Regions from separate parts of the Paraburkholderia sp. DD10 genome, predicted to be linked through region 2. Evidence: predicted binding sites of a transcription regulator. Region 2 holds the regulator's gene; the other holds the start of a gene.
What was found. The regulator FNR, encoded in region 2, switches genes on or off when oxygen is low (the NO sensors DNR and NnrR bind a similar motif). The targets are predictions, from matches to a motif close to TTGATNNNNATCAA.
Positions count from the first base shown of each region.

Region 1: a site for FNR is predicted at 1,970-1,983, ahead of ACOCG7_RS02430 (universal stress protein). Genes of this name have one in related genera too.

Region 1 is NZ_CP185392.1:516,862-520,270, forward strand. Features, by position in the region: gene ACOCG7_RS02420 (SUMF1/EgtB/PvdO family nonheme iron enzyme) at 1-247, opposite strand, end outside; gene ACOCG7_RS02425 (helix-turn-helix domain-containing protein) at 378-1,166, opposite strand; gene ACOCG7_RS02430 (universal stress protein) at 1,377-1,856, opposite strand; gene ACOCG7_RS02435 (FadR/GntR family transcriptional regulator) at 2,145-2,834, shown strand; gene ACOCG7_RS02440 (acyl-homoserine-lactone synthase) at 2,994-3,409, opposite strand, start outside.
Region 2 is NZ_CP185393.1:1,239,078-1,242,486, forward strand. Features, by position in the region: gene ACOCG7_RS20955 (PAS domain-containing sensor histidine kinase) at 1-241, shown strand, start outside; gene ACOCG7_RS20960 (response regulator) at 238-885, shown strand; gene ACOCG7_RS20965 (response regulator) at 1,124-1,555, shown strand; gene fnr (fumarate/nitrate reduction transcriptional regulator Fnr) at 1,548-2,342, shown strand; gene ACOCG7_RS20975 (zinc-dependent alcohol dehydrogenase family protein) at 2,427-3,409, opposite strand, start outside.

The DNA.
Region 1 (3,409 bases), on a different replicon from region 2:
CGATGCCGAAAGCGAAGAGCTGATCGAGCCGCGGGTCGAACGCCGGCAGATCGCACAAACGCTGATCGAACAGATTGCGATCGAACGCTTCCAGATGGCCGATGTAAAACACGATCCGGTGGCGCTCCCGGATCGGCCGTTCGTACAGAAACTCGGGTTTGACGATGGAAAACAATGCGTCGGTGACTTGACGCGCGTCGATGAGACGCTGGACGAGCGGGTGGTGCGGGGCGGGGTCGCGATTCATTTCGCCGGGTCTCCTTGCGGGGGACGGACTAAGACTGTACCCGGTCGCAGCAGCCATGCCAAGGCGAAAGCGCGCCGAAAAAGCATGTGGACGGGGGTCCGGCGGCGCGAGCCAGTCCCCGGCTCGCGGCTCAGACCTGCCGCAATCCTTCGAAATCGACGATGCGGATGCGCTTGCCTTGCGTGTCGATCAGGCCACGCTTTTGAAATCTTGACAGGGTGCGGCTCACGGTTTCGAGCGTCATGCCGAGATAGCTGCCCATGTCCTCGCGCGTCATGCGCAAGTTGAATTCCGCCGATGAATAGCCCCGCTGCGCATTGCGCTCGGAAACGTCGAGCAGGAACGCGGCGACACGTTCGTCCGCCGACAGCGAACCGAGCACCATCATCTGCGCGGCCTCGCGCACGATCTGCTCGCCGAGCAGCTTATGCAAACGCTCCTGCATCGGGCCGCTTTCGCGGCACAACGATTTGAGCGCGTCGTACGGGACGATGCAAACGGTGCTGTCTTCGAGCGCGAGCGCGCTGCATGCATGCACGTCGTCGCTGATGCCGTCGAGACCGAGCGCCTCGCCCGCGATGCGCAGGCCGGTCACCTGATCGCGGCCGTCACGATGCGCCATGACGGTTTTCATCGAGCCGGAGCGCACGGCGTAAATGTTGTCGAAGCGGTCGCCGCTGCGATACAGCGCTTCGCCGCGCCGCACGGAGCGCGCGGCGCAGATCAGCGTTTCGAGCTTCGACAGTTCGGCGGACGACAAACCTTGGGGCATGCAGAGCTGCCGCATCGCACAGCTCGAACAGCGCGCGGCGGTGCGCGCGGTCGCCCTCGGCGGCGCGATGTGGCGGCCGCGCAGCGGCGATTGCGCGGCGGGTTCGGCACTGCCGATGGAGCGAGCAGCAACGGTGGGAGTCAGCATGTTCGGCAGCCATTGATCGGGATGACAACGGATTGTCCCACCGGCCATGCGCGCCGCTTAGCGGCAAAACGACGCGTTCGCACGGTCGGGTCGCTTGCGCGACGTCAGACTGTTTGGCGTCGCGAATTGCCGCGCGTCGTGAGAAGGCGGAGCTCGCGGCTCTAGCCGTCGACGCAGCGCCGCCGCACTCGTGATGCGCCGCGAAGCGCGTCACGACGCCGAGCCGGCTTCCTTGCTTTCCTTGGCCGCGGCGGATGGAATCAGCAGCACGGGCAAGCTCGCTTGCCGTACGCAACGCTCGGCCACGCTGCCGAGAATCAGACGCTGGAAACCGCGCCTGCCGTGCGTGCCCATCGCCAGCAGATCGGCGTTGAAATCGGCGGCCGCCTTCAGCACGACCGCGGAAACGTCGTCGAGCGACGACGCTTCGGTTACCACGAGTTCGCCCTTCACGCCTTGCGCGGCCATGAACCTGGCGAACTCCGCGCCGAGTTCCTTGCCTTCGTCGATGAGACGATTGCGCAGAACCGAAGGGTCGTAGCCCGGCGCTTCGAAGTACAACGGCGTGTTCTCGACCACATACAACGGCTGCAAAACCGCACCCGAGGATTTGGCGAGCGCGAGCGCTGCTTCGAACGCACGGCGCGAGGTCTGGCTGCCATCGACCGCTACAAGGATGCGTTGGTACATATCGACTCCGTGTCAGAAGGATTCGGATTGCCACAGCCGCTTGGCGGACCGGGCGGCTTGACGGTGCATGACCGCTTCGAGTTTTAATGATCGCTGAAAAACGGCCATGCGGCCGGATGTAAATCAAACACTTGTCAAATTCGACGACACCGCCGCCTGACGCGAGAGCGCCGTGCAGCAAGCACTGGCGGCCTTCATCGCAATCCATGACGCATATCGCCGGCTAGGGTGAAACATGATTTGCCTTACAATCAAAACCTACTCAGACAAGCTGCTTCAGCCCCGCTGATGAACGAGCGCAAAACGACGGGCTTGCCCGACAAAATCTACGGCGACATCCTCAATCGCATTCTCGAAGGCGAATACAAGGAAGGCGAACGGCTGCCCACCGAGCATGCGTTGGCCGAACGCTTTGCGACTTCGCGGCCGACCGTGCGCGAAGCCCTGGCGCGCTTGCGGGCGGACGGCATCATCATGACGCGGCATGGTTCGGGCACCACGGTCGCGCGGCGGCCCGATCCGGATGTGCGCCGTTTCGCGCCGCTCGAAACGCTGTCCGACATCCGCCGCTGCTATGAGTTTCGTATCGTGACGGAAGCGGGCGCGGCGGAGCAGGCGGCGCTCAAGGCCGACGCCGACGACATCGCCGCGATCCAGCACGCGTGGGAGCAACTGGAGCGCATCATCGAAACACGGGGTATCGGCGCAAAGGACGACTTCATGTTCCACCTGGCGGTGGCGCGCGCATCGAAGAATCCGTTTTTCATCACGGTCATGTCGTTTATCGAAGAGCAAATCGTGTTCAGCATGAACCTGTCGCGCAATCTGTCGCTCGTGAAAACGGTGGAGCGCCAACGGCTCGTGCAGGCCGAGCATATGGCGGTGCTCGACGCGATTCGCCGTAAGGACGCGCCCGCGGCCGGAAGGGCGATGCGGGCGCATCTCGAGAATGCGCTGGAGCGGATGTTCGGCTCCTAGGCTGGGACGTTCGCGTGCTTCACCGCAGTGTTGCGGGCGGAGCATGGAGCGGCACTGCGTCGCCGCACCACCGGGCCGTCCAGCTCCCGGCCCGGGGCGTGCGATTTGCCCGCTTGGTTGCCACCAAGCGGGCACGACCAAGCGGCCAACAAGCAGCCACTAAGCCGCGGCGGCGATCGGCCCGAACAGCGCGGTACGGGTTTTCGGACTCACCGCGATGTCCAGCGCGACGGCCCGCTCCACACCGATCTGCAACGGCGCGCCGAGCCGGCTGATCTCGATGCCGGTCTTGCGCAGCAGCCGTTCGATCGGCGTCGTCGTCACCGTGACGTAGCGCGTGATGCCCATGCGGTCCGCGAACGTGACGAGCTCGTGAATCGCCTGCATGGTCACATCGGCAAAGCCGAACGACTGCTCCTCGCCGCTGGTTTCGATCGCGAAGCGGCTCAGTTCCCAGATGTGCCTGCCGACCGGCGCCTCCGCGCCGTGCAGCAATTGCGGGAACGTGTCCTTGAGCATGTTGGGGCCTTCGGTGGGCATCAGGCGCCAACAGCCGCGCACCTGCCGGTCCTCGC
Region 2 (3,409 bases):
GCTGGTCACGCTGAGCCTGCGCGCGGCGGAACAGACCTTCGTGCTGCGCATCGCCGACAACGGCCAGGGCGCGCAGCAGGCAGCCGAGCCGGCCGGCAAGTCGTTCGGCTTGCTCGGCGTGCGCGAACGCGCGCACATGCTGGGCGGCGCGGTCGACATTCATACGGCGCAAGGCGAAGGCTTCGTGCTGAGCGTCACCATTCCGGCGGAAACCGTGCAAATGCAGGAGATGCAAACATGACCCGCGTCCTGATCGCCGACGACCATGCGCTGGTGCGCGACGGTCTGCGCCATATCCTGGAGGGCGCAAGCGGCTTCGAAGTGGTCGGCGAAGCGAACGACAGCCCGAGCACCGTCGCGCTGATCCGCGAGCGGGCCGCCGACGTGCTGGTGCTCGATCTGTCCATGCCCGGCCGCAACGGCGTCGAGTTGATCAAGCAGATCAAGGAAGAAAAGCCGACGCTGCGCATTCTCGTGCTGACCATGCACGCCGAGCAGCAATACGCGGTGCGCGCGTTCAAGGCCGGCGCGTCCGGTTATCTGACGAAAGAAAGCGCGAGCGCCGAGCTGGTGGCCGCCGTGACCAAGGTCGCCGCGGGCGGTGTCTACGTGAGCCTCGCGATGGCCGAGCGGTTCGCGCAGAGCCTGAACGAACCCACCGATCTGCTGCCGCATCAGCGTCTGTCCGATCGGGAATTCGACGTGTTGAAGCGCATCGCCACCGGTCAGACGATCACCGAGATCGCGGCCGAACTGTGCGTGAGCGCCAAGACCGTGAGCACCTATAAGACGCGCATCCTCGAGAAAATGCAGATGCCGCACGACGCCGCGCTGGTGCGCTATGCGATGCGTCACAAGCTGGTCAGCGACGAGGACGACATCTAAACGCCCGCGTGACTCGCATCGGCTTGCGGGTCACAACGCGCACGGACCCCGCCGCCGCGCGTTTTCGCTCCTGCCGCCCATCGCGACCCACCGCGCACTCCGCGCACTTAGCGCACTCGCCGATCCCCGCTCCGCTCCACCCGCTGTAGGAAACGCCCTACAGCGCCTCCCTCTCGCCTACTCGAAGTTCATTCGACGCCGATTTCATTTAGATACGGCGCGACCGATACTTCGAGCCATGAACTCAAGCACTGACCACCCCGCCCTGCGCGTCTTTCTCGTCGACGATGCCGCATTGGTGCGGCACCGTATCGCCGCGCTGTTCGGCGCGCTCGACGGCGTCGAGATCGTCGGCGAAGCCGAGGAGCCCGGCGCGGCATTCGCGGGCATCGCCGCCGGCGCGGCCGATCTGGTCGTGACGGAACTGCATCTGAACGGCGGCACCGGCATGGAGTTGCTCGCGTTGCTTGCCCAACGCATGCCGCATGTGATCGTCATGGTGCTGACGAACCGTTCAGGCGCCTGGTTCCGGCGCGCATGCCTCGCGAGCGGCGCTCACTACTTTTTCGACAAGACCAGCGAATTCAATCTAGCGCGCAACGCGATCCAGCGGATCGCCGGCGAACATCGCGCGCGCACCCTTCCTCAACCTGGAGCACATCATGTCTGACGTTGCCGTCTATTCCGTCACGTCGCCCTCGCTTAAGATCCGGCAAGCCTCGCCCGCTCCCGCTCCCGCAGCCGAGCCGGCAACCGCACGGGCGCCGCGCAACGACGCGGTACGTTGCACGGCCTGCTCGATGCGCTCCATCTGCATGCCGCAAGGGCTGACATCCGAGGAATTGCAACGGATGGAATCGCTCATCTGCCCGTCCCGGACCATCAAGCAGGGCGAGACCCTCTACCGCGCGAACGATTCGTTTCAGAGCATCTATGCGGTACGCGCCGGCTCGTTCAAGACGGTCGTCATGCATCGCGACGGCCGCGAGCAGGTGACCGGTTTTCATCTCGCCGGCGACTCGCTGGGACTGGACGGGGTGTGCTCCGGCCACCATAGTTGCGACGCCGTGGCGCTCGAGGACAGCAAGGTCTGCATCATCCCGTTCCATCTGCTCGAAGCCATGTGCCGCGAGGTCAAGGCCGTCCAGCAGCACCTGCACCGGATGATGGGCGGCGAGATCGTGCGCGAATCGTCACAGATGCTGCTGCTCGGCACCATGTCCGCCGACCAGCGGGTGGCGACGTTCCTGCTGAACATGTCGGACCGCCTGCGGCTGCGCGGGTATTCGCCGGCGGAATTTCATCTGCGCATGACGCGCGAGGAAATCGGCAGCTACCTGGGCATCAAGCTCGAAACGGTGAGCCGGATGCTCTCCAGGTTCCAGCGCGACGGACTGGTCGACATACGCGGCAAGGATATCCGGATCGTGGATCACGCGGGCCTCGTGCGGGTGTGATTCCGGGGTTGATCCGCAGTGCGGTTTTCGCCCGAACGCACCGCAAAACGCGGGGCGACGCGGACCACGCCCGAACCGCTCACGCTAGCGAATGCTGAGCACGGCCGCGCCCGTCAGTCTGCCGTCACGCAGGTCGCTCAGCGCGCGGTTGGCATCCGTCAGCGGATAAGTCGTCGTTTCGATCGTGAGGCGCGTCTCGTGCGCGATGCGCATGAAGGCGAGCCCGTCGTCGCGCGTCAGATTGGCGACCGACACCACGCGCCGCTCGCCCCACAGGAACGCGTACGGGAACGACGGAATATCGCTCATGTGAATTCCGCCGCACACCACCACACCGCCTTTCGCCACCGCTTGCAGGGCTTGCGGAACAAGCGCGCCGACCGGCGCGAACAGCAACGCGGCATCCAGTTCGTCGGGCGGCGTCTCATCGCTGCCGCCCGCCCAGGCCGCGCCGAGACGCAGCGCGAGTTGCCGGGCCGCATCGTCGCCCGGACGCGTCAACGCGTACACCGTGCGCTGCTGATGACGCGCGACCTGCGCGACGATATGCGCCGCCGCGCCGAAACCGTAGATGCCGATCCGCCGCGCGTCGCCCGCCATGCTCAAGGTGCGATAGCCGATCAGGCCGGCGCACAGCAGCGGCGCCGCCTCGATATCCGTGTAGTGCTCCGGCAGATGAAAGCAGTAGCGGCTGTCGGCGACGGTGCGCTCGGCGTAACCGCCGTCGATCGTATAACCGGTGAAGCCGGCCTCGTCGCAGAGATTTTCGCGCGCCGACAGGCAGTAGCGGCAATGCCCGCAGGTGCGGCCCACCCACGGCACCCCCACCCGGTCGCCGACGACGAAGCCCGTCACGCCCGCGCCGAGTTCGGCCACCGTGCCGACGATTTCATGGCCCGGAATCACGGGCTGTTTTGGGTGCTCCAGCTCATGGTCGATCAGATGGAGATCGGTGCGGCACACGCCGCAGGTATGAACATCGATCAGGATCTGCCCAGGGCCTGGCGTCGGATCAGGCATATCCCGCTCACGCAGCGACGACGCGCTGCCGTCGAATACCATCGCAC